DNA from 3 places in the Paraburkholderia lebeckiae genome. Region 2 is predicted to be linked to each of the others. Evidence: riboswitches for the same ligand, from Rfam matches in the RefSeq annotation. Region 2 holds a riboswitch; each other region holds the start of a gene.
The links. Region 2 has a riboswitch for cobalamin ahead of cobW (cobalamin biosynthesis protein CobW). Riboswitches for the same ligand answer to the same signal wherever they lie in the genome.

Region 1 (9,927 bases), on a different contig from region 2:
CGTGGCCGTCAGCGTGCGCGTCGCGTCGAGATCGGAGATGAACGACTCTCGCCCGGCGCGATATAGCCGATGCGTTTCATCCGCCGATTGCGCCGCCGACTTCAGCGCCGCGCGCAGCGATTCGGCGCGCGCGTAATCGGAAGCGTAGGTAGCGAGGTTGGTCTCGGTTTCGCGCAGCGCGGTCAGCACCACGCCGTCGAACTTCGCGAGCGCGACCTGGCTCGACGCTTCGGCTTCGTGGACCCGTTGGCGCGCGCCATTGGTCGGGAAGGTCCAGCTGATCAGCGGACCGAAGGCCCAACGCGCAGTCGGCGAGGTGGGAATGTCTTCCAGAATGCCCGTGAAGCCCGCCGACGCGCCAATGCTGATGCTCGGATAAAGCGCCCCGGTCGCGACGCCGATGCGCGCTGTCGACGCCGCGAGCTGACGCTCGGCTTCGTGCACGTCGGGGCGTCGCCGCAGCAGCCCGGCGCCGTCACCGATCGGGATCGGCTGGTGGATTTGCGGCAGCCGGTCGCAGGCGAGCACGGCCGGCGGCAATTGCGACGGTGCCTGGGCGAGCAGCATCGCGAGCCGGTATTGCGCGATCTTGCGGCGCGCGGTGTAGCGTGGAATGTCGGCCGTCAGAGTCTCGACCTGAGTCTGGCCGCTCGTGACCGCGGTCTGGTTTCCGCGCCCCGCGTCGCGCAGACGGCGCGACACGTCCACGCGCTCCTTCTGTAGCGCGAGCGATTGCTGCGCGATGCGCAGTTCCTCGGCCGCCGAGCATTGTTCGACGTACGAGCGCACCACGTCCGCGACGACAGTGATGCGCGCGAGGTCGCCCGCGGCTTCCACGGCCTCGGTGTCCGCCGCCGCCGCTTCGACGCCGCGGCGCAGCTTGCCGAACAGGTCGATTTCGTACGAGACGTTGATGCCCATGTCACCCAGGTTGGTGACCGGCAGTTTCTCGAAGAGCAGGTATTGCTCGGCCGATTCCTGCGCGCGCTGGATCGCCACCGACGCGTTGCCCGAAAAACCGCCCTGCGCTTGCGCTATGCCCAGCGCCTCGCGCGAGCGCGCGAGATTCGCGGTCGCGACGCGCAGGTCGGTATTCGATTTCAACGCCTGGTCGACCAGACCGTTCAGCACCGGATCGTCGTACAGCTTCCACCAGACGGTCGGCAGATTGAGGGTTGACGTCAGCTTGGGATCGGCGCCCTCGATCGCTCCGTTCGCGAGCGGGGCATTGACGAGCGCCTGTTTCGGCAGCGTGTAGTTCGGCCCGACGTTGATGCAGCCGCTCAGCGCGACGGTGAGCGGCAATAACGGCAGCAGTGGCAGCAGCGGCAAGCGCGGTGTCAGCGAGGACAAGGTACGCACGAACTTCATTGCGACGCGCCCGACGGTGCGGTGCCCGACCCAGCGGCCCCGGACGCCACCGACGAACCCGGCGCCACCGGCGCAGCCGAAGCGGCGACCGTGCCAGATGCGCCACCCGTGCCCGACACGGCTCGTCTCCTGAGCGGCGACAGGTCACGCACCGACACCGTAGCGGTACGCCCCGCGATCAGGCGGAAATCGGCGGGCACTTCATCGAGCGCGACCCGCACCGGAATGCGCTGCGCGAGCCGCACCCAGCTGAACGCCGGGTTCACGTTCGGCAGCAGATTGGCGCTTTGCGTGCGGTCGCGGTCTTCGATACCGGCGACGATGCTCTGCACGTGCCCGCGCAGCGGCTTCGGCTCGCCCATTACGATGATGTCGACCGGCTGGCCGATGTCGATGCCGCGCAGCTTGGTTTCCTCGAAGTAGCCGTCGACGCGGAACGAATGCATGTCGACCACCGCGACCACCGCACGGCCGGCCGCGACGAATTCGCCGGCGCGCGGCGCGCGGTCGTTCAGATAGCCGTCTACCGGGCTTTTGATCGTCGAGCGCTCGAGGTTCAGCTTCGCGGTGTCGATCGCGACGTTCGCGTCGGCGAGCGCGGCTTCGCCCGCCTCGACGCGCGAGCGGCTTTCTTCGAGTACTTCGGCGGCGACGAGGTTGCCGAGCTGACGATTGCGCGCGTATTCGCGGCGTGCCTGATCGAGCGTCGCGCGGCGCTGCTGCGCCGTTGCCTCGGCCTGACGCAAAGCGAGCGTGTAGCGCGCCTGATCGATCCTGAACAGCACCTGGCCCTGCTTGACCTGCTGGTTGTCCATGACCTCGACCGACGAAATCAGTCCCGACACGTCGGGCGCGACCTGGATCACGTCGGCGCGTACGCGCCCGTCGCGGGTCCACGGCGCGAACATGTAGTAGTTGACGAGTTTCCACAGCACCAATGCTGCGACCACTACGACGATCAGGGTCAGCAGGATCTGACCGACGGAGAACCAGGTTTTTTTCACGTTATTAGTCTGTGCGAAACGACGACGACAAGGCCCAGCACCAGCACATAGACGCCGAGATCGAAGATGGTGCGATGCCAGACGAAGCGGTAAAAGCCGGTGTAATCGAGCGCGGTGCGAATGCCGAGGTTGATCAGATACGCGATCAACATCAGCACCAGCACGGACGGTACGAACACGCCGAAGATATCGATTTCACCGATCATCGCGGGAACTGGGAAAAGGGGGAGGCGGGGTGCGCAGGCGGGCGCAAGCAGGGGCGCAAGAATGGCTGCATCACGCGGCGGCCTCCGGTTCGGTCGGCGTTGGTTTCGTGAGGGTCGCCGGAAACAGCGAAAGACGCAAGCCGACCAGCGCGTGCAGCGCGTCGCGCAACTGACGCGCCGAGGTCTTCGAGGTTTCGGTCGGCGCCGCGGCGTTGGCGAGCCCCTGCGCGGTGACGCGCGCGACGGCCACGTCGATCAACGACATCAGGCTGTCCGGCACCGGCTCGCGGCGGCGTCGATCGATGCAGCTCTCGTAGTATGTACGCACTCCATCGAGAACATGATCGATCGCGCCGGCCGCTTCGCCGCCGAGCTTGCGTGTGAGGCGGCGCAGGTCCAGCGCGTTGAACCCGATGCGCAGATCGCGGAAGCTCTCGATCGACGGATGGCGGTAGTCGTCGGTTGCCGCGAGGCGCGGGATCAATTGCATCAGCCGGTCGAGCATGCGCGCGGCGAGATTGCGCGGATCTTCGATCGGCCGCGTCGACGCGGTCAGCGCGACGTCGGCCCAGCTCGAGCGCAACAGACGCGCCGCGGCCAGCTCGGCGCCGAATGGGCGCGTTACGCGAGTCCACAGGTATGCATAGAGCAGGCCGGAGAGGCCCGCGAGGTTGGCGTTCAGGAACGTCAGGAAGTTCGCGTCGTACGCGTCCTGAATGCTGATGAAGGTGGCCGTGTTCACCGCGACCAGCACCGTCACCATGTTGAACTGCGGGCGCGGAATCAGCGTGCCGACCAGAATGAACGGCGCGGCGAACAGGATTACCAGCATCGGGAAGTCGTGCACCTGTGGCAGCACGACGAACAGATAGAGGCCCGCGGCCACCACGGCGACGCCAGTCGCGAGGAAGAAGCGGAACACGAACGGCGCGGGCTCGTCGAGCGCTGCGAAGAAGCAGCAGGCGACCGCCGCGAGCGTGACCGCGCTCGCGCCGTCGTTCCAGCCCGAGCCGATCCACAGCGCGCACGCGAGCACCACAGCCGCGGCCGCCGACACGGTCGCGAACAGCATCATGCCGCGATCGTAGAAGCGCTCGGTGCCGCCGAGCCGCCAGTGACGGAAATGCGGCCGCCACGAACCTTCCTCGCGCGTGATGATGATGCGCAGCGAGCGGCAGTCTTGCCACACGTCGATCACTTGCGCGAGGCGCCACAGTGCATTCGACAGCAGCGCGCCGTCCCAATGCGCGAGCGCGGCGGCGGGCGGGTGCATCGCGGCGACGCGCGCGCGCAGCGCGTTGGCGGTCTCGTCCGCGTGATAGCCCTCGCTCGGCGCGGGCAGCGGTTGGTTGAACCACTTGATGACGTCGTCGATCAGCGTCTGAAGTCCTTCGGGCCAGTGTTGCGGGCCGTTGTTGTAGAGCGCGAGCAGCGGATCGGCGAGCGACGACATGATCGGCAGCAGCAGTTGCATGCGGCCACGTAGTTCATGCGCGCGCGCGAGGACGTCGGGCCGCGTGTGATCGTAGGCGAGCTGGCTCAGCAGCAGTTCGAGACCGTTGATCGTGCTCGCGAGTCGTTGCCGGGCACCGGAAATCGCCGAGCTTGCGATGCGGCCCGACAGCGTTTCGGTCGCGTAGAACGCGGCGTCGCGAAACCATGCGTCGGTGCGCTCGATGATCGTGGGCGCGAGCCGGCTCGGAAACACCGCGCTGCCGACGATGCTCGCGCAGACGATGCCGAGAATGATCTCTTCGGTCCGGCTCACGGCGAGATCGAAGACGCCGGTCGGATTCGTCACCGACGGCAGCGCGATGATCGGCATCGTATAGGCGGCCAGCATGAACACGTAGCTGCGCGCGGTGCGGTCCGACACCGCGAGGTAGAGCATCGTGCCGGTCCACGTCGCGACGATCACGCTGAACAGGTACGGCGATTCGACGAACGGCGGCACCAGCAGCACCGCGCCCGACGCGCCGAGCGCAGTGCCCAGCGCACGATAGATCGCCTTCGAGCGGGTCGCGCCGACGAACGGGTTCGACACGATGTAGACGGTCGCCATCGCCCAGTACGGCCGCGGCAGTTCGAACGCGAGGCCGATGTAAAGCGCGAGCATGGCCGCGGCGAACGTTTTGACGGAAAACAGCCAGTCGCGGAGAGTGGGATAGACCATAAACCGTTACGCGGAATCGGCGTTGTGCGGCGCGGTGGCTCGTGCGCCGCGCTTGGTGGACTTGCGCGCCTTGGCGGTGCTGCGTGATTTGCCGGCCGTTTTGGCAGCGCTTTTGCCGCTCGTCCGTTTGACCTTGCTGGCAAGCGCTTCGCTTTTGGCGGGCTCGCGCTTCGCCGACGACGTGCGCTTCGTCGCCTCGTGCCTGACCGATTCCGGGCGCACCGGCTGCGCGCGTTCGTGACGCGTGTCGCGCTCGACGCTTCCAGGTTCGGCGCGTTCGGCGGCATCGGTCGTGAATGCGTTGAGCACGCGCAGGGCGGCTTCGAGATCGTCGCGCGATACGCCCTTGAGCGCCTGCGCGCGCAACGTGACCAGTTCCTCTTCCATCTTCGCGGTGACGGCGCGGCCTTCGTCGGTCAGCACGACGGTCTTCGCGCGGCGGTCTTCGGGATCTTCGTCGCGGCGCATCAGGCCGGCCGCGCACAACTGGTCGAGCAGCCGCACGAGGGACGGCCCCTCGATGCCGATGTGATCGGCGAGCGTGACCTGACGCACCGCCGAGCCGAGCCGGCTCGCGGTCAGAAGCGGCGTCGCGCACGCTTCGGATACGTTGAAGGCCGCGAGCACACCATGACTCGTGCGCCGCCACTTTCTGGCGGCGACGACCAGCGTGCTGCTGACGGTGCGGCGCAGGGCATCGAGATTCGACATGGCCGGTATTGTATTTCCAAAATATTCGTTAGCAAACTATTGAATTGGAAATCGTGGCCGAACCGGAGGAGTCTGCGGCGCGAATGCGACAGCGGCATAAAATCGGTGGCCAGGAGGTGGGCTTACAGAATTGTTGGGTATGCGGTGCGCCGCGATTTAATCGGCATCTCGATGCAAGTGGTCTACTTGATTTACTTGAGCTTGATTCAGGCGACCAGCCCGATCCGTATCGTGCGCGCCAGCTCGTCGAGCTGAAACGGCTTGCGCAGGATCGTGCAATGCTTGACTGCGAGATCGGCAATGTCGACGTCCGCATAACCGGTCGCCAGGACCACCGGTAGATCGGCACGAAGCTTGCGCGCCGCGGCGATCACGCCGATGCCGTTCATGCCCGGCATCGCGAAGTCGCGCAGCGCTTCGCCGACCTCGACGCCTTCGGTGCCGAGGCGGAACTGGCGGATCGTGCGTTCATGATGGTTCGCGCGGCTCTTGACGGCGGTTATTGCCGTCAGCACTTCGCCGTGGTGCTCGAAGTAGCGGAACAGCACGACCGCGTCGCTCAGATAACTGACGTCGACCTCGGTCTGCACTTCGCCGATGATGCCGTGCTGCCCGAGCACGAGCATCGTGACCACGCCCTGTTGATTCAGATAGCCGAGCAACTCGCGCATGTGCAGAAGCAGGTAGCGCTCGCCGGGCATCGCCTGCAAATAGGCGTTGAGGCTATCGACCGCGACATAGCGCACGTGCTCGGCTTCGACCGCGTTGCGCACGTCGCTCGACAGCTCTCCCGGCGAGATTTCCGCCGCATTGATCTGACGCAGCGTCAGCAGACCGCTGTCTACGTGCGGCGCGAGATCCATGCCGAGCGTCGCGCAGCGCGTGACCAGCGTGCTGAGCGTTTCGTCGAACACGTAGTACGCGCAACGCTCGCCGCGTTCGAGTGCGGCAAGCAGGCACGACACGACGGTGGTGGTTTTGCCGACCCCCGACGGGCCGATGATCAGCGAATTGGTGCCGGGGACGAGGCCACCGCCGAGCAGCGCGTCGAGGCCGGGTGTGCCGGTGCTCATCGGGCTCGTGCCGAATTCGCTGTGATGCTCGGCGGCGACCAGGCGCGGATAGACGCGCAGACCACCGGTGTTCAGCGTGAAGTCGTGATAGCCCTCGCGGAACTTGATGCCGCGCATCTTCGCGACGCGTAGACGGCGGCGGTTGCCGCCGTAATCGTGGGCAATGTTGTCGAGGCTGATCACGCCGTGCACGATGCTGTGAAGCTGAATGCCGGAGGTGCTGGCCGACGTGTCGTCGAGCAGCAGCACCGTGCATTCGCGCGTTGAGAAATGGTGCTTGAGCGCGAGAATCTGCCGACGGTAGCGCAATGGGTTCTCCGCCAGCAGACGCAGTTCGGACAGGCTGTCCAGGACGACGCGCGCCGGCTTCAGTTCGTCGACGTGCTCGATCACGTTGCGCACGCTTTCGCCGAGTTCGACTTCGGCCGGGTGCAGCACGGTCTGTTCGTATTGCGGCTCGAGCCCTTCTTCGGGCAGTTGCTCCAGGATCGTGAAACGGCTCAGATCCCAGCCGTGGCTCGCGCCGATCGCGAGCAGTTCAGCACGGGTTTCGGCCAGCGTGATGTAAAGGCCGGTCTGCCCTTCGTGGAGGCCCTTGAGTAAGAATTGCAACGCCAGGGTGGTCTTACCCGTGCCTGGCGCACCCTCCACGAGGTACATGCGGTTCGGCGTAAGACCACCGCCGAGGATGTCGTCGATGCCTTCGATGCCCGACTATATGCGGGCGGAGGCAGGGGCGGCGGTAGTGGTCGACATGATGGTTGAAATGACGTCGGCAGTGGCTTTCGATCGGGAGGGGCGCGCTGTCGCGGCCGGTATGGCGCGACGCAATTTATGTGCCGCCCTGCATTGCCTGCGTGCTCGGGCCTCGCGCGCATGGGCATGAAGCGTGCTGTTAAAGGTGGCTCGCTGTGAGCTTTTTTCAGCAGCACTTTGTGGAAGTTTCACGCACACCATGAAAACCTATCGACTTTCTGCTATCGCGCTTACCGCGGCATCGCTCGTTGCGCTGCTGCCGGTCGGCGCATCCGCCGACGATAGCCCCAGACCTTGCGGTGCGCTCAAACGGATCGTGGCCGCCGCGCCGGACGGCTTCGCCTCGCTGACACCCGACGACGGCAAAGGCGTTGCGCAACCTGATGGCGATGACGCGCAATGTTCGGCCGCGCATCGAAGTTTCCAGTGCACGTGGACGCCGCATCAGGCGGCGGGCTCGAACACGGATGCATTGGAAGCGGTCGCGGCCGACGTCGCGTCGTGCCTGCCCGATGCAACGCACGATCAGAATTCGCCGGGACGTCAGCACTTTTATCTCGGCGCGAAGGATCGACGCACCGAAATCACGCTGACGCCCGAGGGGTCCAACCGGTTGCGGCTCGTGGTGTCGGGCAGGTAGCGGGGGTGCCGTTCAGGCGGTGGCGGCCGGCCACCACGACCAGCCGCGTCGCGAGTGGCGTAATTCGACGACCGACAGCGGCGCGATCTCGATGCGACAGAACACGGCTGGCGATGCGCCGAGGGCGTGCACGATTGCCGCTCGCAGCAGAGTCGCGTGGGTGACTGCGACGATGGTTCGACCTTGCGCAGAGGCAGCGAAGCTTGCTTCGTTGACGGCATTGCATGAACGCACGTCTGCCTGCTGCGCGTCGAGCCACTCTCCAACCCGCTGCACGAGTTGACCGAACGATTCGCCGCCGGGCGGCGCGGCGTCGGGCTCGCGTGTCCAGGCGGCGAGTTCGCGGGGCGTTTCGTCGGCAATGTCCACGAGGCGCTGGCCGCGCCATTTGCCATAGTCGATATCCGCCAATGCGTCGGCAGGCGTGGCGCTCAGACCGAGCGCAGCGGCCGTTTCGCGCGCGCTGGCGGCGGGGCTGGTGAACACGGCGGCGTCGGCGGGAAGCGCGAGACGCGCGCGCGCCGCCTCGGCTTCGGCGCGACCGCGCGCGTCGAGCGGATCGTCGGCAGGGAAGCGGCCCGCGCGCTGCGCGGCCGTTGCCGCGTGGCTCACCAGTAATAGTCGCGTATCCATTCTTTGCGTTGGCGCTCCATTCGTACTTGCCTGCGTGGTTTCATCGGCGCGCGGCGCGCGTTGCGAGGTAGCCCTCGCCGTCACGGAAGCTGCAGTTTAGCGCGTAGAATAGTGGCGCTGCGAAGCACGGAAGCCGGTGAGAGCCCGGCGCGGTCGCGCCACTGTAATCGGCATTGCAATCCACAAGAGCCGAAAGCCAGACCTGAGCTTCGCACCATTCCTCTGCAATCGACTTTCGGGGCGCGTCACCCCAGGAGATGTCCATCATGACCGAAGCTGTTCTTGATCGCGCCGCGCAACCGGCGGCCCAGCCCACTCCCATTCCTTTGCGCGAACTGCTGCCGTGGGTCGTGTTCGGCGGCTTGCTGCTGTTGCTCGCGCTTTACTTCGTTGGTGCGGAACAGGGCGCGACGTCGCTCGTGCCCGGCATGTACGTGCATGAGTTCGTGCACGACGGCCGCCATCTGCTTGGCTTTCCCTGCCACTAACGGAGTTCGACATGGTAGGTAAATTGTTGGTGCGCGGGATGCTCGCGGGCATCGTCGCGGGCTTGCTCACGTTCGCGTTCGCGCGAATCGTCGGCGAACCACAGGTCGATCAGGCCATTTCATTCGAAGAAAAAGCGGCCGCCGCGCGCGGCGAGGCGCCCGAGCCCGAAATCGTGAGCCGTCAGACGCAGGCTGGCCTCGGCCTGCTGACTGGCGTGGTCACGTATGGCGCGGCATTTGGCGGCCTGTTCTCGTTGGTGTTTGCCTATGCGTATGGACGCGCGGGTACGTTGAGCGTGCGCGCGCTGTCCGCGTGGCTCGCGCTTGGCGCGTTCATCACGCTCGTGATCGTGCCGAATATCAAGTATCCGGCCAATCCGCCGTCGGTCGGTGATCCGGAGACGATCGGCACGCGCACGGGCCTGTTCTTTCTGACGATCGCGATTTCGCTCGCGACGATGGTGTTCTCGCTGAAGGTGCGGCGTCGCGCGGCGGCGAAGCTGGGTGCGTGGAACGGTTCGATCGTCGCAGGGCTCTTGTTCGTCGTGATCATCGCGGCCGTGCAACTGTCGATGCCGCTCATCAATGAAGTGCCGGCAGCGTTCCCGGCTGTGCTGCTGTGGAAGTTCCGCGTCGCGGCGATCGGCATGCAGGTGGTCATGTGGACGACGATCGGGCTGCTGTTCGGCGCGATGGTCGAGCGCAGCGCTTTTATGCGTACGAATGCGCGGGTGACGATGAAGTCCGCCTGATTGTGACGGTGACACGCGGCCGCGCAGGCGGCCATGTTTCGCGCGCAACGCGCGAGAATGGTTGTGGATCAAGTACTTGGCGCGGTTGTGGTGCGGTTATCCACAGCCTTGCGAACATTT
Region 2 (9,927 bases):
TTTACGATCTGGCTGCCCGCGCTCGACGACGCGTCCCTCGACGAATCGATCGCACCGCGCGCCTGATGCGCCTTTGATGTATTCGATGTACTAGAGAGAAAATAAAAGATGGCAAAGATCGCTCACCTCTGTGCCGCGCTGGCCGCGGCGAGCCTCACCGCTTGCGCGGGCCTGAGCGCCGACGTGCACACCGTCTCCGCTAACGGCGCCGACCGCGCCGTTGCGCTGCAAGGCGAGCAGACCTATTCGCTCGCGCGCACGCAGTCGCAGGACGACAGCGCCGACCATCCGCAAGTCGAAAAGCTGTTGCGCGACGAGTTGGCGAAACACGGGTTCGTCGATACGGCGGGCAAGCCCGCGCATTATCTGCTGTCGATGGCGTATGGCACGCGGCCGGCGTCGATCGGCATCGGCGGTGAGGATTGCGCGCCCGCCGATTGCGGCGCGGGCGGCGACGGTCCAGGCGCGCTGCTGTTTGGGCGCAAGTATCAGCACGCGCTGACGCTGCGCTTTTTCGACTATGCGAGCGGCACCGAGCGCTACAAGGTCGGCGCGGTGTTCATGGATCGCGATGCGGATCCGCTGCATGCACTGCCGTTGCTCGTGAAAATCGCGCTCGCGAAGCTGCCGTTCGATGCGCCGGCCGACTGGCGTGTGAAGCTCAGCATCGACAAGACGAGCGGTGTGCCGAACGTCGACTCGATGGAGCCGCTGCAGCGTTAAAACGCAGCCTCGGGTCGCCGGGGCCGCGAATATCAGTTATTCCTGCGCCGGCTCGTCTCGCGGCCAGCGGTTTTCGAAGACGCAATCGGCGAGCGGCAGACGGCTCGCCCAGCGCTGCGTTTCGAGCATCGGCTCGCTATAGAACGCAGCGACGTGGCCGAGGCACAGAATCGCGACCGGCCGCGCGCCTTCCGGCATCGCCAGTAGCTGGTGCACCGCGTCGACATCGAATAGCGACACCCAACCAAGCCCGAGTCCTTCCGCGCGCGCGGCGAGCCACATGTTCTGGATCGCGCACGCGACCGACGCGAGATCCATCTCCGGCAGCGTGCGGCGGCCGAAGACGTGTCGCTCGCGCCCGTCCATCAACGCGATCACCAGCAGCTCCGCGCATTCGCGCATGCCTTCCACCTTCAGCTTCATGAACTCGTCACGGCGCTTGCCGAGCGCGTCGGCGGTGGCGAGCCGTTCGCGCTCGACGATGTCGCGCAAGCCCGTGCGCAGCGCCGCGTCGGTGATGCGCACGATGCGCCACGGCTGCATGTAGCCGACGCTCGGCGCGTGATGCGCCGCGTCGAGCAGACGCCGCAGCACCGCCGGATCGACCGGATCGGGCATGAAGTGGCGCATGTCGCGGCGTTCGTAAATCGCGCGATAGACCGCATCGCGCTCGGAGTCGTCAAAAGGCTTCGCCATGAAAGAGGGCGGCCGTGAAAGCCGGGTTGGAGGGCCAGTAAGCGTGCATATAGGTTGCCACAATCGGGCCCACGCGGAACACCGCTTCGCCGGGCGTGTCGCTGTGCGCGCGCGTGGCGAAGCGCTGCGGCGCGAGCGGCGTCGCGAGCTTCGAGTAGTGGAACGTGTGGCCGGTCAGCGTGCCGTGGACGCCATCGATCTGCTGCATGCCGAGCGACGTGAAGCGCGTTTGCATCGTCGCGTGACCGGGCAGCAGGCCCAGCATCGGCGTGCTAGTGCCTTGCGCGTCGGTCAGCGTGTCGAGCAGATAGAGCATGCCGCCGCATTCGGCGACCACCGGGTTGTCCGCCTCGACGTGCGCGCGGATCGATGCCGCGCTGGTCAAGTTGCCCGCGAGCGTCGCCAGATGCAACTCGGGATACCCGCCCGGCAGATAAAGCGCGTGCGTGCCTGCGGGCAACGCTTCGTCGGCAAGCGGCGAGAAATAGCTGAGCCGCGCGCCGAGCGCTTCGAGCAGCGCGACGTTGGCCGGATAGATGAATGAGAACGCGGCGTCGCGCGCGATCGCGATGTGCTTGCCTTCGAGCAGACGCAGCAGAACTTCGGGCGAGGGCACGCCGAAATCGACCGGCGGCGGCAGTTCGGCGAGCGCGGTCGATGCGAGCGTATCCGCCGCGCGTTCGAGGCGCGCTTCGAGATCGTCGATTTCATCGGCCTGGTGTAGGCCGAGGTGGCGGTCGGGCAGCGTGATCTCGTCGCTTGCGGCGAGGTGGCCGCACCAGCGCAACCCGGGCGGCAGCGCCTCCTGCAGCATTTGCGCGTGCCGGACGGAGCCGACGCGATTCGCGAGCACACCATGAAACGGCAGTTGCGGCCTGAAGCGCGCAAGGCCGAACGCGAGCGCCCCGAAGGTCTGCGCCATCGCCTGCGCGGAAATCACCGCGAGCACCGGTACGCCGAACGTGGTCGCCAGATCGGCGCTGCTCGGTGTGCCGTCGAACAGGCCCATCACGCCTTCGATCAGGATCAGATCGGCTTCTTGCGCCGCCCGCGCGAGCAGGTTCCGGCATGCGCTTTCGCCGACCATCCACAGATCGAGCGACAGCACCGGGGAGCCGCTCGCGCGCGCGAGAATCATCGGATCGAGAAAATCCGGTCCGGTCTTAAACACGCGCACGCGACGTCCGAGCCGCCGGTGATAGCGCGCGAGACCGGCTGTGATCGTGGTTTTGCCTTGTCCCGACGCGGGCGCGCTGATGAACAGCGCGGGGCACGCCCCGAAGGAAGTCCCCTGGGGGGACGCCGCGGAGCAGGTCCCCTTGGGAGACGCCCCGGACGAAGCCCCGTTGTAGGACGCCGACATCGCTCAGAACTCCACGCCGCGCTGCGCCTTCACACCTTGCTCGCGATACGGATGCTTGATCGCGCGCATTTCGGTGACGAGGTCGGCGGCTTCGATCAGCGCGTCCGGCGCATGGCGTCCGGTCACGACGACGTGCAACATCGGCGCACGCGCGTTGATCACCGCGAGTACTTCGTCGAGCGGCAGGTATTCGTACTTCAGCACGGTGTTCAGCTCGTCGAGGATCACCATCTGGTAGTCGCCGCTTTCGATCATCCGCCGCGCTTCGTTCCAGCCTTTGCGCGCGGTCGCCATGTCGGCCTCGCGGTTTTGCGTGTTCCACGTGTAGCCGTCGCCCATCGTAACGAAATCGCATTGCGCGATCGCGCCGAGGAAATCGCGCTCCGACGTATGCAGCGCGCCCTTGATGAACTGCACGACGCCGAGCCGCATGCCGTGGCCGAGCACCCGCACGGCCATGCCGAACGCGGCCGTGCTCTTGCCCTTGCCGGTGCCGGTGTTGACGATCAGCAGGCCTTTTTCGATGGTCGCGCTGGCCTGCTTCTTTTCGTGGCCTTCGCGGCGGCGTTCGGTCATGCGTTGATGCGATTCCGGATCGGTTTTCATCGAGGGTCCTGGTCTTGAGAGGCGGGATGGGATGGGGGCGCGTCGCCAAGGGCAGCGTTGTTCGCCGCTGCGATCGCCACCGTGATGCCGGCGTGCGCGGTCTTGCGTACGATTAGACGCGCGTTTCGCGCGGTTGTGGTGGAGTCCGGCGCCGCTGCCGCCAGCAGCGCGCACGGCTCGCACACACCATCGACGCCGAGATGCACGTTTGCCGCCGCCGACGGCGACGCGACCGGTACCGCGGCGATCTGCTCGCGGCTGAACAATTGCAGCGGCAGTTGATGGCGCGAGCAGAATTCGAGCAGGCCTGCTTCGTTGGCTTTGGTGTCGATCGTCGCGATGGCGTGGATCTGCTCGAAGGCATTCGATCCGAGCGCTGCGCGCACCGCGGCTTCGATCTCAGCGGCTTCGCTGTGCAAGCGGCAACCGATGCCGACGCTCAGCGTTTTGATCGCGCGTCCGAGTCCGTGTCGCGTCGCGCTCGCTGCCAGTTCGTGAGCAAAGCCGGCGTCGCGTTTGGCCGCATCACGCGCCAGTGCGAGCGACGCCACACCGCCGATCACGACGATCGCCGGCGAGCCGAGTCCCGCGCGCGCCACCGCCTCGGCGAACTCGCGAAGCGGCGCGAGCGCATGACGCTGCTCAGGCCGCGTCGCCGACTCGATCGCCGCGCACGGCGTGTCGGCGGACATGCCGGCCGCGAGCAATGCGCGGGCGATCTCGCCGAGCCGGCGCATGCCCATGTAGATCACCAGCGTCATGCGCGTCGCGGCGAGCGCGGCCCAGTCCGGTTCGCCACTGCCGGCGCCGTGGCCGGTGACGAACACGACGCCCTGCGAGTGAGCACGATGCGTGACCGCGATACCGAGCGCCGCGGGCGCCGCGATGCCGGCCGTGATGCCGTTGATCACGTCGACTTCGATACCGGCGGCCCGTAGCGCCTGCAACTCTTCGCCGCCGCGGCCGAACACGAACGGATCGCCGCCCTTGAGCCGCGCGACGCTGCGCCCCGCGCGCAGAAGCCCGAGCATTTGCGCGACGATGTCGGCTTGCGGCGTCGACGGATGGCCGCCGCGTTTGCCGACGTACTCGACTTGCGCGTCGGCGCGTGCGAACTGCAGCACGTCTGGATTCACCAGATCGTCGACGAGCACGACATCGGCCTGCGCGAGCGCGCGGGTGGCCTTCAGCGTCATCAGTTCGACGTCGCCGGGACCGGCGCCGATCAGCCAGGCGCGCGTCATCGCGGCGTGCATGGCGCGCGCCATGCGGTGATGGAAGAAGAGAAGCGGCGTGCGACAGCGCGCGCGGCGGTGAATATAGAGGTCATGCGGAACTGCGAATCCGGGCACGCGCGATGCCGCGCTGCTACGCCTTCACATCCGTTCCCCGCGGATTCCGGCGGCCGGCGGCGCCACGTGATGCACGGATGCAATGCGACACCGCCTCCGCGTCTGGCCGGTATCCGGGCTGGCGGCCTCATGCGCTTCGCCTTCCCGTCCCGGTTGGTGGATTCGCGGGACAGTGGCATCAAAAAACGCATGCGCGGCACGTCGGAATCGAAGGCGAATCGAATCGCGCGCCGCAGGTCGCTTACCGTTGCGGGGACAGCACAGGTTGAACGCGCGAGGCGCTGCCTGTTTCCCGTTTAACTGCACACGCGAGCGCATGTGCGGGCACCAAACGCGCGCATACGATAGCACATGGCGCCTTGCCGGATAAGCCACGGCGGCGCTTTCCGGCTCTGTGCGTTCCTTGACTGCGCATGTCCGCGGGCCTACACTCGCACGCACTTTGGGTGCTCGCGTGCGCGCTCGTGCGCATGCAGTTAAACGGGAAACAGGGAGCCACCTGCTCTGGAGCGGCTAACCTGTGCTGTCCCCGCAACGGTAAGCGAAAAGCGGTTCCGGCTTGATAGCCGGGCACCGCAGTGCCGGCTTCGATGTCCGCGCGCAAGGTCGCATGGACATTTCACCACTGGACGAGAAACCACTCGGCCGGGAAGGGGAAGCGGCGCTTTCGCCAGCCCGGATACCGGCCCAAAGAAGCAGAACGACCGCCGCGGGGATGCGGTGGCGCGTTCATGACCTCAGTTCCGCTTTCTGTATTTCCGTTGTCGCGGCAATGCCGTCGTTCGTCCCCGTGTCTGGTGATCCTGGTACTGCTGCGCGTGTTTCATTCGCTCCATTCGCCAGCCGACGCGGACCCACGCGCGGACTTTCCGGCATACCGATCAACGCCAAGGGATGGACCTCACGATGCAAACTCAATTGCGCAAGATCCCCGTCACGATCGTCACGGGCTTTCTCGGCAGCGGCAAAACCACGCTGCTGCGGCACATTCTTCAGCATGCGGGCGGCAAGCGCATCGCGGTGATCGTCAACGAGTTCGGCGAGCTCGGCATCGACGGCGAAATCCTCAAGGGCTGCGGCATCGGTTGCGATGAAAACGGCGTCGAGACCGAAGGGCAATTGTATGAACTCGCGAACGGTTGTTTGTGCTGCACCGTGCAGGAAGAGTTTTTCCCGGTGATGGAGAAGCTCGCGGGACGCCGCGACGAACTCGATCACGTGCTGATCGAAACGTCGGGCCTGGCGTTGCCGAAGCCGCTCGTGCAGGCGTTCAACTGGCCGCAAATCCGCAACGGCTTCACGGTCGACGCGGTGGTGACGGTGGTGGACGGCCCGGCCGCCGCGAGCGGCCAGTTCGCCGATAACCCGCTCGCCGTCGATGCGCAGCGCAAGGCCGATCCGAATCTCGATCACGAGTCGCCGCTGCACGAGCTGTTCGAAGACCAGTTGTCGGCGGCCGATCTGGTGATTCTGAACAAGACCGATCTGATCGACGACGCGCGGCAGCACGAGGTCGAAGCCGCGATCCGCGCGGAGATTCCGCCGCAGGTGAAGATCGTGCGCGCGCAGCGGGGACAGCTCGACCTGCATACGCTGCTGGGCCTCGAAGCGGCGTCGGAAGAGACGATCCACCTGCGTCACGACCACCACGGTTCCGTCGACGACCCCGATCATCACCACGATGAATTCGATTCGGTCGTCGTGCAGGCATCCGTACCGTCGCGCGACGCGGCGCTCGCCGCCTTGCAGACACTCGTCGAAACCCACACGATTTACCGTGTCAAAGGCTTCGCGGCACTGCAGGGCGCGGCGATGCGTCTCGTGATCCAGGGCGTGGGCCGGCGCTTCGACAGCTACTTCGACCGGCGCTGGCAAGCGGGTGAAAATGGCGACGGCGCGTTGAGCCGCTTCGTGCTGATCGGCGCAGACCTCGACCAGCACGCGCTGCAACGGGCGTTCGACGCGTCGCTCGGCGCGATGTCGGACGCGACGGCATAAACGGGCGCACCAGCATGCATCTGCTGCGCACGACGCCGGGCGGCTTCGTCGACGATACGCAGGGCGTGATCCGCATCGATCAGCAGCCCGCGGATATCGTCGTGCTCAGTTCCGCCGACACCACGCTGTCGCTGCTCGCGAGCGTGGTGCCGCGTCTCGGCGACGGCTTTCCGAGCGTGCGGCTCGCGAACGTCACGTATCTGCGTCAGCCTGCCTCGGTCGATTTCTATCTGGACGACGTGTTGCAGCATGCGCGCGTGGTCGTCGTCGATCATCTCGGCGGCGAAACGTATTGGCCGTACGGCATCGAGCAGGTGGTCGCGCTCGCGCAGCGCAAACAGCAAACGCTCGCGATGTTTTCCGGCGATCTGCAGGAAGACCCGAACCTGCTCGCGCGCAGCACCGCGAGCGCCGAGCTGTGTCAGCAGCTGTGGCGCTATCTGCGCGAGGGCGGTCCGCAGAACGCCGAGGCGTTTTTGCGCTGCATCGCGTATCGCGCGCTCGACTGGGGGCGCGAACCCGATCCGCCGCGCGCGTTGCCGGCCGCGTCGCTGTATCACCCCGAGCGCGATATCCCCATCGTCGCCGACTGGCAGGCGCGTTGGCGGCAAGACGCGCCGGTCGTCGCGATTCTGTTCTACAAGGCGCATCTGCAGGCCGCCAATACCGCGGTGTTCGATGCGCTGATCGACGCGCTCGAAGCGCAAGGGCTCAATCCGCTGCCGCTCGCGATCACGTCGTTGAAGGATGCGGTGAGCCGCGATGTCGTGCAGTCGCTGTGCGCGCAACATGGTGTCGCGCTGGTGTTGAACACCACAGCGTTCGCCGCGTCCGCGATCGACGACCCCGAGCCGCTCGCGCTCGCCGGCGACGCGCCGGTGTTTCAGGTGATCCTGAGCGGCGGCAATCGCGAAGACTGGCTGAAGGACAACCACGGCCTCAATTCGCGCGACATCGCGATGCATATCTCGCTGCCCGAAGTGGACGGGCGCATCATCACGCGCGCGATCAGCTTCAAGGGGCTCGCGTATCGCTGTGCGCATACGCAGGTCGACGTGGTCCGCTATCAGCCCGATCTCGAACGGGTGCGCTTTCTCGCCGAGCTGAGCCGGCGCTGGTGCCGTTTGCGTTCGCTCGATAACGCCGACAAGAAAGTCGCGTTGATTCTCGCCAACTATCCGATGAGCGAAGGGCGCATCGGCAATGGCGTCGGGCTCGATACGCCGGCGTCGGTGGTCGGCATTCTGTCGATGCTGCGCGATGAAGGCTATCGTGTCGGCGAATTGCCCGAAAACGGCGACGCGTTGTTGAACAGGCTGACCGAAGGCGTGACCAACGATCCGGTCGTACGCGATCTGCGTCCGGCCCTGCAAAGCCTCGCACTCGACGACTATCTCGCGCATTTCAACGCGTTGCCGGCGAGCGCGCGCGACGCGTTGAATGCGCGCTGGGGCAAGCCCGAGCAGGACCCCACGCTGCGGCGCGGCCGCTTCATGATCGCCGGCTGGCGCTGCGGCCAGGTGTTCGTCGGCATTCAGCCTTCGCGTTCGCGCGAGCACGGCGACTACGCGAGCTATCACGATGCGGAGCTCGTACCGCCGCACGCATACCTCGCGTTCTATTTCTGGCTGCGCCATCAGTTCGGCATCGACGCGCTCGTGCACGTCGGCAAGCACGGCAACCTGGAATGGCTGCCGGGCAAAAGCGTCGCCTTGAGCGACGCGTGCTGGCCCGATCTGATTCTCGGACCGATGCCGCATTTGTATCCGTTCATCGTCAACGATCCGGGCGAGGGCAGCCAGGCGAAGCGGCGCGCGCAGGCGGTGATCATCGATCATCTGATGCCACCGCTTACACGCGCCGAAAACTATGGGCCGCTGCAGGACCTCGAACGCCAGGTCGACGAATACTACGAAGCATTGATGGTCGATTCGCGTCGCGCGAAGCTCTTACGTCGCACGATTCTGACGACGATCGTCGAGCATCGGCTGCACGAAGAGCTGAGTCTCGCGGTGCCGAACGCACAGGACGATGAAGACGCGCTGCTCACACGCGTCGATGCGTGGCTGTGCGAGCTGAAGGAAGCGCAGATTCGCGATGGCCTGCATACGTTCGGGCAGTCGCCGCGCGGCGTGCAGCGGCGCGACACGCTGCTCGCGCTCGGGCGCTTTCCGGTCGGCGATGGGCGGGCCGGCAAGGCGGGGCTCGTCGACGCGCTGGCGCGCGATCTGCGCATCGATCATCGGTTCGACCCGGTGACGGTGGATTGGGCCGCCGCATGGGACGGTCCGCGGCCCGAGGTATTGCAGCGGGTCAGCGATGCACCGTGGCGACATTACGGCGATACGCGCGAGCGGTTGGAATTGCTCGCGGGCGAGCTGTTGCGCCGCGTCTGCGGTGTCGATTGCGATGATGCGGATCGTTCGCAGGCCGTCCCCGTAGCCGACGAAAGTCTGCCGCAAGCGGCACAGGTGATCGCACGCCTGCGCGACGACGTGCTGCCGCGTCTCGACGCCTGCGGCCCGCAGGAAATGACGCAGCTGAAGCGCGGCCTCGCAGGACGTTTCGTGCCGCCAGGTCCGAGCGGTTCGCCGTCGCGCGGTCGGCCCGACGTGCTGCCAACCGGCCGCAACTTCTATTCGGTCGACACGCGCGCGGTGCCGACGCAAGCCGCGTGGGCACTCGGCCTGAAATCGGCGCAGCAACTGATCGAGCGGCATCTGCAGGAGCACGGCGACTATCCCCGCGCGATCGGCCTGTCGGTCTGGGGCACCGCGACGATGCGCACCGGCGGCGACGATATCGCGCAGGCGCTCGCGCTGCTCGGCGTGCGGCCGAAATGGGCGCCGGGCAGCCACCGTGTGACGGACTTCGAGATCATGCCGATCGACGCGTTCGACCGGCCGCGTATCGACGTCACGTTGCGCGTATCCGGTTTCTTTCGCGATGCGTTCGCGAACGTGATGCATCTGTTCGATGCGGCCGTGCAAGCGGTGGCCGAACTCGACGAGCCCGCGGAGCTGAATCCGATTCGCGCGCGCGTGCAGCGCGAACGCGATGCGTTGATCGCGCGCGGCATGGACCCGGTCGAAGCGCGCAAGCGCGCCGGCTGGCGCGTGTTCAGCGCGCGGCCGGGCACGTACGGCGCGGGTCTGCAGCAGATGATCGACTCGCGCCAATGGCAGACCG
Region 3 (9,927 bases), on a different contig from region 2:
ATGTTCCTGATCGGCTACGGCCTAGCGCGCTTCACGGTCGAATTCGCGCGCGAGCCGGACGATTTCCTCGGCCTGCTCGCGATGGGGCTGTCGATGGGTCAATGGCTGTCGCTGCCCATGATTCTCGCGGGCATCGGCCTGATGGTGTGGGCGTATCGCCGTGGGCGTCGCGAGCCGGCGCAGGCGGTTGGCGCGAACTGAGCGGCGCTCGGCTAGCGTAGCGAGCGTTGCATGAAAAAACGCCACGGCATCGATGGATGCCGTGGCGTTTTCTGTTTGGGCTTGCGCTCGCGCGTCACTTCATCTGCACCGACCCCGACACGTTGACCGTCACCGTCGACGTGCCGCCTTCGAGCGACAGCGGCGCGCTCTTCGCGTCGGCGCCCATCGCGCGTGCGCTCATCATCATCATCGGACGCGGCATCACGCCGCTGTGATTCACGTTGACCTCGCGGATCGAATAGCCGCTAAAGCCGAACGCCTGCGAGGACGCCGCGGCCTGCTCCCGAAACGATTTGATCGCCTCGCCGCTGAGCCGCTGTTCGGCCGCGCGCTGCGCTTCCGGCGACAGCGAGAAACGCACGTTGCCAACCTGCATGATCGATGCCATCTGTCCGGCGAGCTTCGAAGCCGCGGCGAAGTCGCGCGATTCGAGCACGACTTCCGTGCGGCCGCGCCACGTCGAGATGCGTCCGTCGCGGTCCGTCGACGGGAAGATCGAGAACGCGCCCGAGCGCGCAGTCACGCCGCTGACGCCGCGCGCTTTCTGCAATGCCGCGTCGGCGCGTTCGTTCAGCGTCGACGTCAGCGACGACGGCTCGCTCGCTTCCTGCTCGTAAAACAGCGTGATTTCGACTTCGTCCTGCGGGACTTCCGCGCTCGCCTGCGCATTCAGCGACAGCACGCCCGAAGGCTGCGGCATCATGGTCTGCGCTCGAGCGGGCGCAGGGTTCAGTGCGAGTGCCACAGGCGCGCCCAAGGCGAGCGCAAGTGCGAGGGACCGTGCGGTTTTTGTCGTCATGACTGGAATCCTTGTTTGAACAGGTTGTGCACGTTCGACGCGAGCGACGGGTGGTGGCGCGCGGTTTGACGGATGCGCTGGCGAATGGATCGGCTTGCCGTCGAGCGGTCAGTTCGAGCTCACGCTTTCGTCGACCGATTAGGCGCGTTTTACCGACGCTTGGTTCCCCAATTAGTGCTTCCCCGCCGCATCGGAAACGATGACCCGGACGGGATCACGACAAGTGCCGCGTCGCGCGTTCGCTCTTAAACCAGCTGTTTAGTGATGAAGCGCCATTCGGCGTCGGTCACCGGCGTGATCGACAGGCGGTTGCCTTTGGCGAGCACGCGCATGTCCTGCAATTCGGCATGCTCGCGCAGCGCGGCAAGCGGAATCAGCGCGATTTTCTTCTTGAACACGACGTCGACGAGCATCCAGCGCGGCGTTTCCGGCGACGATTTCGCGTCGTAGTACGGACTCTTTTTATCGAACTGCGTCGGGTCCGGATACGCGGTTGACGAGACCTCCGCGATGCCCGCGATGCCGGGCTCCGGACAGCTCGAATGATAGAAGAGCACGCCGTCGCCGACCTGCATCACGTCGCGCATGAAGTTGCGCGCCTGATAGTTGCGTACGCCGGTCCACGGCAAGGTGCGATGCGGTGCGTTGGCGAGGTCGTCGATGCTTGCTTCGTCCGGTTCGGACTTCATCAGCCAGTAGCGCATGAATCGGAGTGAGCGTGTGAGATTGAACGAAGCGCAGCAACAGCAGGCGCGTACGGAAAAGCCCCTGAAAAAGGCGCTCAAACGAAAAAACGACGACCAAAGAAAAACGGCATCGAACCGAAGTCCGATGCCGTTCCAGATAAGGTCCCCGCCTTAGCCGCTAGGCCGGCATCCTGAACCGAGGGTTCAGAATTGGTCGCAGTTAGCAACACTTCGGGTACATCAGACTGAGTGACGCGCACGCCCGTGCTACAAATTTCCGCAACCGTGCACATGGCATTGGTTCAAGGAATATATGACCTTGGCGAACCAGGCAGGGAAGCTAAACCGATGAAGCTACAACACATACCGTTGAACACGTGACCAATTCGAAACCGGCCCATTACTGCTTACTGCAAGCTGTACTGCTCGATCACAGTACCTAGCTGTTCGTTCATTTGCTGCATTGTACGCCGGATTTCTTCAGCGGGAAATGCTTCTCCGTGCCGCACGCTGCTTTGCAGCTTAAGCAGTTCCGATGCCAGCGACAGCGCCGCCATCACCGCGATGCGATCCGTGCCGCGCACGTTGCTGCCGCTGCGGATTTTCTTCATCTCGGCGTCGACGCGCGCGACCGCCTCGAGCAGCGCGCCTTCCGTTTCCGGCGAACAGGCGAGACGATAGGGTACTTCGAGAATCGATACCTCGATCTGCTTGGTGGTCATGCGCTTTCTCCGTGTCGGCTCACGTCGCTTTCCGCTTCCTCGTGTTCGGGCTGGGCGGACTCGAGCAGATCGAGCTGGTTATCCGGTTCGCTGCTCGCGCGTGCGCGCGGCAATTTTTCGAGAATCGCATTCAGGCGCACCTGAGCGTCGTCGATCTTGGCGGACAGCGCGTCGCGTTCCGCCTGCAGCGCGTCGCGCTCTTCGCGCAATTGCGCGAGTTCGGCATGCGTGGCTTGTACTTCGGCACGCGTTTGTGCGAGCTGCTCTTCGAGCGCGAGCCGCGCTTCGTTGTGGCGCTGGCTGATCGCAATCAGCTTGCCGATGTTCTGGGAGAGTGATTCGAGTTCGGTGAGCATGTGCTGCGTCCTCTAAAGACATCGCATTTTAGCGCGGAATATTACAGGTTCCGACAATTGTCTCGTTTCGAGACGTAACAGCATCGCTTCGTGCAGGTTCGTTGCGTGTCGTGTCGTCGACCATAAGATAAAAAACCGGTAATCCATCGGACAATAACCTGCATTCAACAGAACCGATGGCGCTCCGGTTGACCTTTCTTGACGCCCCGCGAGGCCGCTCGTAAACTTCCCGCACTCTGGTGCCCGCGCGCGCTTCTCGGCGCGCGCAGTTAAACGGGAAGCAGGGCGCGCGCGGAGCCAAAACCGGATGCGCGAACCTGCGCTGCCCCCGCAACGGTAAGCGACCGCATGTGATGTGCTCATGCAGGTCGGTCCTGATCGCAAGGTTGGAAGTTCAACGTGCGAGTGTGCCACTGCGCGTCACGCGTGGGAAGGCGGGATCGATGTGTCGTAGCCCGGATACCGGCCAGAAAAGAGGGACGTCCCCGCGAAAACGTTGAACAAGGGGACGCCTCGTGACGCGTCGGCCCGCGGGGAAGCAGGCCGCGCACGCTATCCACAGGAATGTCATCCCATGCTGTCCCCCATCGCCCGCGCAACGCTGCTCGCGTTCGCGAGCCTGCCGCTCGTCGTGCATGCGCAAAGCGCCGAGCCTGCGTCCGCGTCCGCGACGCCGCATTCGTCTTCATCGTCCGCCACGGATGCCACCGCCGCAAACGCTGCAATCGCTGCCAATGCCCCCTCCGCCGATGCGTCGGGCAACGTGCTGTCGCCGATCGTCGTGACCGCGCAACGCGGACCACAAGCGTTGCGCGATGCGATTCCGCAGACCACGCAGTTCGATCAGCAGGACATCGCCGACACGACCGCGACCGATCTGCCCGGCCTGCTGCAACTCGCGCCAGGCGCGCAAATCTCGCGCACGGGTGGCCCCGGTTCGACCACGAGCCTCTTTCTGCGCGGCGCATCGTCGACGCAATCGCTGCTGCTGATCGACGGCGTGCGCGTCGATTCGGTGAGCCTCGGCTCCGCTCAGCTCGCGCAGATTCCACTCGATCAGGTCGATCACGTCGAAGTGGTGAACGGCAACGTGTCGGCGTTGTATGGCTCGGGCGCGATCGGCGGCGTCGTGCAGGTGTTCACGAAAGACGGCGGTGATCATCCGCCGCGTTTCAATTTTTCGGTCGGCTACGGCAGCTATCACACGCAGACGCAAACGGCCGGCGTGAACGGCGCGCTCGATCAGGACGGGCGCACGACCTTCAACATCTCGCTCGCGCGCACGAAGGACGACGGCTTTTCGTCGCTCAATCCGCTCGAGGCGCCGGCCGCGAATCCGAACGCGAACGGCAATCTGAACGAGAGCATCAGCGCGTCGCTGCGTCACAAGTTCACCGACAGGTGGGACGCGGGCGTCAGCTACTTCCAGTCGAACAACGACAACAGCTACGACAATGCATACGGCGAGCCGACCGATCTGAACAATCTCTATAGCAAGGTGCGTCAGGTGTCGGTATTCGCGAACGGCAAGCTGACCGACTGGTGGACCACCCACGTCACGCTCGCCGAGGGCGACGACCGCAGCGTGTCGAACACCAATGGCATCTACAACGGCCGCTTCGATACCGACAATCGCCAGTACACGTGGCAGAACGATTTCGCGCTCGCCGCGAACCAGAAGCTGCAATTCGGCTACGAGCATCTCGACCAGACGCTCGACTCCGACACGTTCGCCGCGCCCGACCGTCACGTCGATTCGGTCTTCGCGGGCTACAGCGCGCGCTTCGGCCGCAACCAGATTCAGGCCAACGTGCGACGCGACCAGTACTCGGATTTCGGTGGAGCGAACAGTTACTATCTCGGCTACGGATTCGACATCACGTCGCGCTGGAAGGTAACCGCAAGCTATTCGGATGCGTTCCGCGCGCCGAGCTTCGACGATCTGTACTATCCGATCAGCGGCAACCCGTCGATCCAGCCCGAGCGCAGTCATTCGGTCGAAGCCGGTTTGCAGTACGCGACCGATGCGCTCGGCGTGATGCGTCTGAATGCATTCCAGACGCGCTATACGAATCTGATCGACTACGTGCAGACGATCCCCGGCATCTACCTCGCGGAGAACGTCGGCCATGCGAAGGTGCAGGGACTCGAAGGATCGTGGAGCGGTCATGTCGGCAAGACCGACGTGCGCGCAACGGTGACGCTGCAGAACCCGGTCGATCTCGACAACGGTACCGACCTCGTGCGGCGCGCGCGTCGGTTCGGGTCGTTCGCGGTGAACCGCGGCATCGGTGGCTGGCGGGTTGGCGGCGAGTGGATCGTCAGCGGTCCGCGCACCGATAGCACCGGCAACCTCGGCGGTTATGGCATCGTGAATCTGTCGGCGCGCTACAACGTCACCAAAGCGTGGTACGTCAGTGCGCAAATCGACAATCTGTTCAACAAGGATTATGAAACGGCCTACTCGTATAACTCGCCGCGACGCGGTGCGTATGTCACGCTCGGCTGGCAGCAGCAGTGACGCGCGCGCCGGGTTGGCCGCATGCGTGAGCGCACGCGGATGAGCCGCGCGTCCGCTTCGCTGTGCGCCGCGATGGCGACGCCGCGCCCGATGAACGCGAAACGCGCGGCCGCGATCTGGCTCGGCCTCGCGCTCGCCGCCATCGCGGTGCTCGGCGCCTCGCTGGTGCTCGGCAGCGTGCCGCTCGCGCCGTCGCGCGTGCTTGCGGCGCTCGTGCCGACGCACACGTTCGGCGGCACGGGCAGCGACGATCTCGCCGGCGAGATCGTGCGCACGTTGCGTTTGCCGCGCGCGCTCGCGGGCTTCGCGTGCGGCGCGTTGCTCGCGCTCGCCGGCTCGCTGCTGCAGGTGCTGCTGCGCAATCCGCTTGCCGAGCCGTACGTGCTCGGCGTGTCGGGCGGCGCGGCCACGTTCGCGCTCGTCGCGATGATCGCGGGCGGCGCATGGTGGATCGTCGATGCGAGCGCGTTCGCGGGTTCGTTCGTGTCGATCCTGCTGGTGCTCGGCCTCGCGCGTCGCGAGCTATGGCGCGGCGAGCCGCAGGACACGTCGCCCCGTTTGCTATTGACCGGCGCGGTGATCGCGGCCGGGTGGGGCGCGCTGATCACGCTGCTGCTCAATCTCGCGCCCGACAGCCGTCTGCGCGGCATGCTGTTCTGGCTCACCGGCGACCTCAGCGGCGGCGCGCTGCCGTGGACCGCGCTGATCGCGCTCGCGCTCGTGTTGCTTGCGATCGTGCCGGCCGCGCCGCGTCTGAACGTGTTGCTGCGCGGCGACGCGGCCGCGCAGGCGTTGGGCGTCGCGGTGATGCCGCTGCGTTTGCGTGTGTACCTGGTCGCGTCGCTGGCGGCGGCCGCGGCGGTGACGACCGCGGGCACGATCGGCTTCGTCGGTCTCGTCGTGCCGCACATGCTGCGGCTCGCGTTCGGCAACGATCAGCGCATGCTGCTGCCGGCGGCCGCGCTCGGCGGCGGTGTCGCGGTGATGGGCGCGGATCTGATCGCGCGTACCGTGATCGCGCCCGCGCAATTGCCGGTCGGCGTGATCACGTCGCTGGTCGGCGTGCCGGTGTTCCTGTGGATGCTGCTCAAACGCCGCCCATGATGCGAGCCGAACCCAGCCCCACCCCTTCCATGCTGAGCACGCAGCGCCTGACGTTGCGCGCCGGCGCGCGCACTTTGCTCGACGCGTTCACGCACACGTTCCATGCGGGCGAAATCTGGTGCATCGCCGGGCCGAACGGCGCGGGCAAGACGACCTTGCTGTCGACGCTGGCGGGCCTGTTGCATCCGGCGGCGGGCCATGTCGAACTCGATGGCGTGCGCGTGGCCGACTGGCAGCCGCTGCCGCTCGCACGGCGCCGCGCGTTGATGCCGCAAGGCGCGGCCGATGCGTTCAACGCAAGCGTGCTCGACATCGTGCTGCTCAACCGCTTCCCGCATCTGGGCGGCTGGGGCTGGGAGCGCGACGAGGATCGCGCGGCCGCGCGGGCGGCGCTCGAACGGCTCGGCCTCGCGGACTTCGCGGCGCGCGACGTGCTGACGCTATCGGGCGGCGAGCGTCAGCGCGTTGCCCTCGCGGCAGTGCTGTGCCAGGACGCGCCGCTGTTGCTGCTCGACGAACCGTTGTCGCACCTCGACCTGCATTATCAGATCGACTGCCTCGAAGCGCTCGTCGCATGGACACGCGAACCGCGCCGCAGCGTGCTGTTCTCCTGCCACGACCTGAACCTTGCGCGCCGCTTCGCGACGCACGCGTTGCTGCTCGACGGCGCGGGCGGCGCGTATGCGGGCCCAGTGCGCGACGTGCTGACGCCCGCGTTGACGAGCCGCGCGTTCGGCTATCCGCTGATTCTGATTCGCGACGGCGAGCACGAGGCGCTGATTCCCGCGCCGCGCGTGGGTCACGAATCGCCTGCCGGTCATGACGCACAGTCAGGCTGATTATTTACTCCTATTCCTTGTTTCGATCCTACCTATGACTCGCATCCCACTCCCGACCGGTTTGCCCGAAGTCGCCCCGCTCGATCAAACGCTGCGCGCCGAGCTGCAACGGATCATCGATACGCGCACCAAACCGCCCGGCAGCCTCGGCCGGCTCGAAACGCTGGCGCGCCAGATGGGCCTGATCCAACGCAGTACACGTCCCACCGTGCAGCGTGCCGCGATGATCGTTTTCGCGGGCGATCATGGCATCGCCGCCGAAGGCGTGAGCCCCTATCCGCAAGCGGTGACCGCGCAGATGGTCGCGAACTTCATCGCGGGCGGCGCGGCGATCAACGCGCTCAGTCGCGTCGCGGGTCTCGAACTCGAAGTGGTCAACGCCGGCATCGCGACGCCGTTGCCGTCCACGGACGGACTCGTCGACATTCCGGTCGGACGCGGCACGCGCAACTTCGCACACGAAGCCGCGATGACGCACGCCGAAGCGCTCGCCGCGATGCAGGCGGGCGCCGCGCGTGTGCGTCATCACGCGGCGCTCGGCACGAACGTGATCGGCTTCGGCGAGATGGGCATCGCGAACACCTCGGCGGCCGCGTGTCTGATGAGTCGCCTGTGCGGTGTGCCGATCGACGACTGCGTCGGCCGCGGCACGGGTCTCGACAACGCCGGACTCGCGAAGAAGCGCAACGTGCTCGCGGCGGCGCTTGCACGTCATGCTGATGCACGCGCGCCGCTCGACGTGCTCGCGACCTTCGGCGGCTTCGAAATCGCGATGATGGCGGGCGCGTATCTGGCGGCCGCCGAGGCGCGCATGACCATCCTCGTCGATGGCTTCATCGCGACGTCCGCGCTGCTGGTCGCCGATGCGTTCTCGCCCGATGTACGCGAGTACTGCGTGTTCGCGCATGCGTCGAACGAGGCCGGGCATCGGCGCATGCTCGATCATTTCGGCGCGCAGCCGCTGCTGTCGCTCGACCTGCGGCTCGGCGAAGGCACGGGCGCCGCGCTCGCGGTGCCGTTGCTGCGCGCGGCGGTGGCCTTCGTCAACGAGATGGCCAGCTTCGATTCGGCGAGCGTCGCCGATCGCGAACCGTGAAGCGCGTGAGCACGCGCTTCGCGATAACGCGAAGCTCGGCCCGCAGCACCGTGAACCTGCACTCGCCACGTTCATGAACCCGCTCGCGGAACTGCGCTATTTCTTCACGGCGCTCGGTTACTTCACGCGCGTGCCCGTGCCGCGTTGGGTCGGCTTCGAGCCGCATTATCTGAACGCCGCGGCGCGCTATTTTCCGCTCGTCGGCGTGTTGGTCGGTGGCTTCAGCGCGCTCGTCTATCTGGCCGCGCTGCGCGTGTTTCCGGCGGGTGTCGCGGTGCTGCTGTCGATGGCCGCGTCGCTCGCGGTCACGGGCGCATTTCACGAGGACGGTCTCGCCGATTGTATCGATGCGTTCGGTGGCGCCTATACGCGCGACGATGCGCTGCGCATCATGCAGGACTCGCGCATCGGTGCTTTCGGCGCCATCGCGCTCGTGATCGCTCTGGCGATCAAGTGGCAAACGCTCGCGGCGTTGCCACCGCTGCGCGCCGCAAGCCTGATGCTTGCGGCGCATGGCGCGAGCCGCGCGTGCGCGATCAGTTACCTGGCCACGCTCGACTACGTGCGCGCGGCCGGCAAAGCCAAGCCGGTCGCGCAGCGTCTGAGCGGGCCGGCGCTGTTGTGCGCCGCGCTGTTCGGGCTGCCGTGGCTGCTGTGGCCGAACGGCCCCGGCATGCCCGACTGGCGTTTTGCCGCGCTCACGTGTGCTGTGCTGTTCGCGCTGCGCTTTGCGATGGGCCGTTATTTCGTCAGACGCATCGGCGGCTATACCGGCGATTGCCTTGGCTTCGCGCAGCAGATCTTCGAATTGAGCATCTACCTGGTGGGGCTTGCATGGATATCGTCCTGATTCGACATCCCGCTGTCGCGCTCGAGGCGGGGGTTTGTTACGGCCATAGTGATGTCGCGTTGGCGGAGAGCGCCGAGGTCACGTCCAATGCGTTGGCGGTGAAGCTCGCGAGCTTGCAGGTGCCGGCGCCGCGTGTGCTGATCACGAGTCCGCTGACGCGCTGCGCCGCGCTAGCGACCGAGATCGCGAACGACTTCGGCTGCGTGGTCAGCCACGACGAGCGCTTGAAGGAAATGGACTTCGGCGACTGGGAAGCGCAGCGCTGGGATACGATCGATCGCGCGCTGCTCGACGACTGGGCCGCCAATTTCGAACATTCGCGCACGCATGGCGGCGAGAGCGTCGCGCAATTCGTCGCGCGTGTGCGAGCGTGGTTCGATGCGTTCGCGCTGACGCGCGAGCTGTCGCCCGCATACGTGGTCACGCACGCGGGCGTGATGCGCGCGATCGCGTCGTGGGTGCTGGAGGTGCCGCTCGCGCATTGCGTGCAGTGGTCGCTGGATATGACGGGGATCGTCTGGTTGCGACGTAACGACGAGACGCTGCAGTGGTCGCTCGTGCGATGGAATGCGTGACCCTCGTGGTCATCGGGAAAACTGATCCCTTTTTCTCGCCACACGCGGCGCCGTCATGGCGCGGGTTGCTTTCTGCGCGAGCGCGCCAGTTCGAGGTCCTCGCACAGTTGCCGCGCGCCTTGCGCGATGCGCGGCGCGGGGCGATTGATCAGATCGC

Region 1: it holds a riboswitch for cobalamin, as region 2 does, so the genes downstream of both, HDG39_RS30885 (CbtB domain-containing protein) here and cobW (cobalamin biosynthesis protein CobW) in region 2, are expected to answer to the same signal.
Region 3: it holds a riboswitch for cobalamin, as region 2 does, so the genes downstream of both, HDG39_RS19500 (TonB-dependent receptor domain-containing protein) here and cobW (cobalamin biosynthesis protein CobW) in region 2, are expected to answer to the same signal.

The regions. Positions count from the first base shown of each region.
Region 1 is NZ_JACHDK010000028.1:54,523-64,449, forward strand. It holds gene HDG39_RS30845 (efflux transporter outer membrane subunit) at 1-1,371, opposite strand, end outside; gene HDG39_RS30850 (efflux RND transporter periplasmic adaptor subunit) at 1,368-2,375, opposite strand; gene HDG39_RS30855 (DUF1656 domain-containing protein) at 2,372-2,581, opposite strand; gene HDG39_RS30860 (FUSC family protein) at 2,652-4,754, opposite strand; gene HDG39_RS30865 (MarR family winged helix-turn-helix transcriptional regulator) at 4,761-5,465, opposite strand; gene HDG39_RS30870 (ATPase domain-containing protein) at 5,672-7,246, opposite strand; gene HDG39_RS30875 (hypothetical protein) at 7,494-7,934, shown strand; gene HDG39_RS30880 (histidine phosphatase family protein) at 7,947-8,567, opposite strand; cobalamin riboswitch at 8,648-8,782, shown strand; gene HDG39_RS30885 (CbtB domain-containing protein) at 8,834-9,055, shown strand; gene HDG39_RS30890 (CbtA family protein) at 9,067-9,807, shown strand.
Region 2 is NZ_JACHDK010000011.1:191,824-201,750, forward strand. It holds gene HDG39_RS22050 (CHASE2 domain-containing protein) at 1-66, shown strand, start outside; gene HDG39_RS22055 (DUF4136 domain-containing protein) at 109-723, shown strand; gene bluB (5,6-dimethylbenzimidazole synthase) at 760-1,419, opposite strand; gene HDG39_RS22065 (cobyrinic acid a,c-diamide synthase CobB) at 1,403-2,782, opposite strand; gene cobO (cob(I)yrinic acid a,c-diamide adenosyltransferase) at 2,786-3,388, opposite strand; gene HDG39_RS35645 (cobalamin biosynthesis protein) at 3,385-3,879, opposite strand; partial or broken gene cobA (uroporphyrinogen-III C-methyltransferase) at 3,895-4,632, opposite strand; cobalamin riboswitch at 4,828-5,087, opposite strand; cobalamin riboswitch at 5,168-5,445, shown strand; gene cobW (cobalamin biosynthesis protein CobW) at 5,647-6,738, shown strand; gene cobN (cobaltochelatase subunit CobN) at 6,753-9,927, shown strand, end outside.
Region 3 is NZ_JACHDK010000009.1:207,444-217,370, forward strand. It holds gene lgt (prolipoprotein diacylglyceryl transferase) at 1-201, shown strand, start outside; gene HDG39_RS19475 (SIMPL domain-containing protein) at 296-1,021, opposite strand; gene HDG39_RS19480 (EVE domain-containing protein) at 1,267-1,725, opposite strand; RNA gene ssrS (6S RNA) at 1,867-2,048, opposite strand; gene HDG39_RS19490 (cell division protein ZapA) at 2,115-2,429, opposite strand; gene HDG39_RS19495 (ATPase) at 2,426-2,785, opposite strand; cobalamin riboswitch at 3,006-3,270, shown strand; gene HDG39_RS19500 (TonB-dependent receptor domain-containing protein) at 3,360-5,306, shown strand; gene HDG39_RS19505 (FecCD family ABC transporter permease) at 5,346-6,410, shown strand; gene HDG39_RS19510 (ABC transporter ATP-binding protein) at 6,440-7,249, shown strand; gene cobT (nicotinate-nucleotide--dimethylbenzimidazole phosphoribosyltransferase) at 7,284-8,345, shown strand; gene HDG39_RS19520 (adenosylcobinamide-GDP ribazoletransferase) at 8,419-9,195, shown strand; gene cobC (alpha-ribazole phosphatase) at 9,180-9,770, shown strand; gene HDG39_RS19530 (cobalamin-binding protein) at 9,824-9,927, opposite strand, start outside.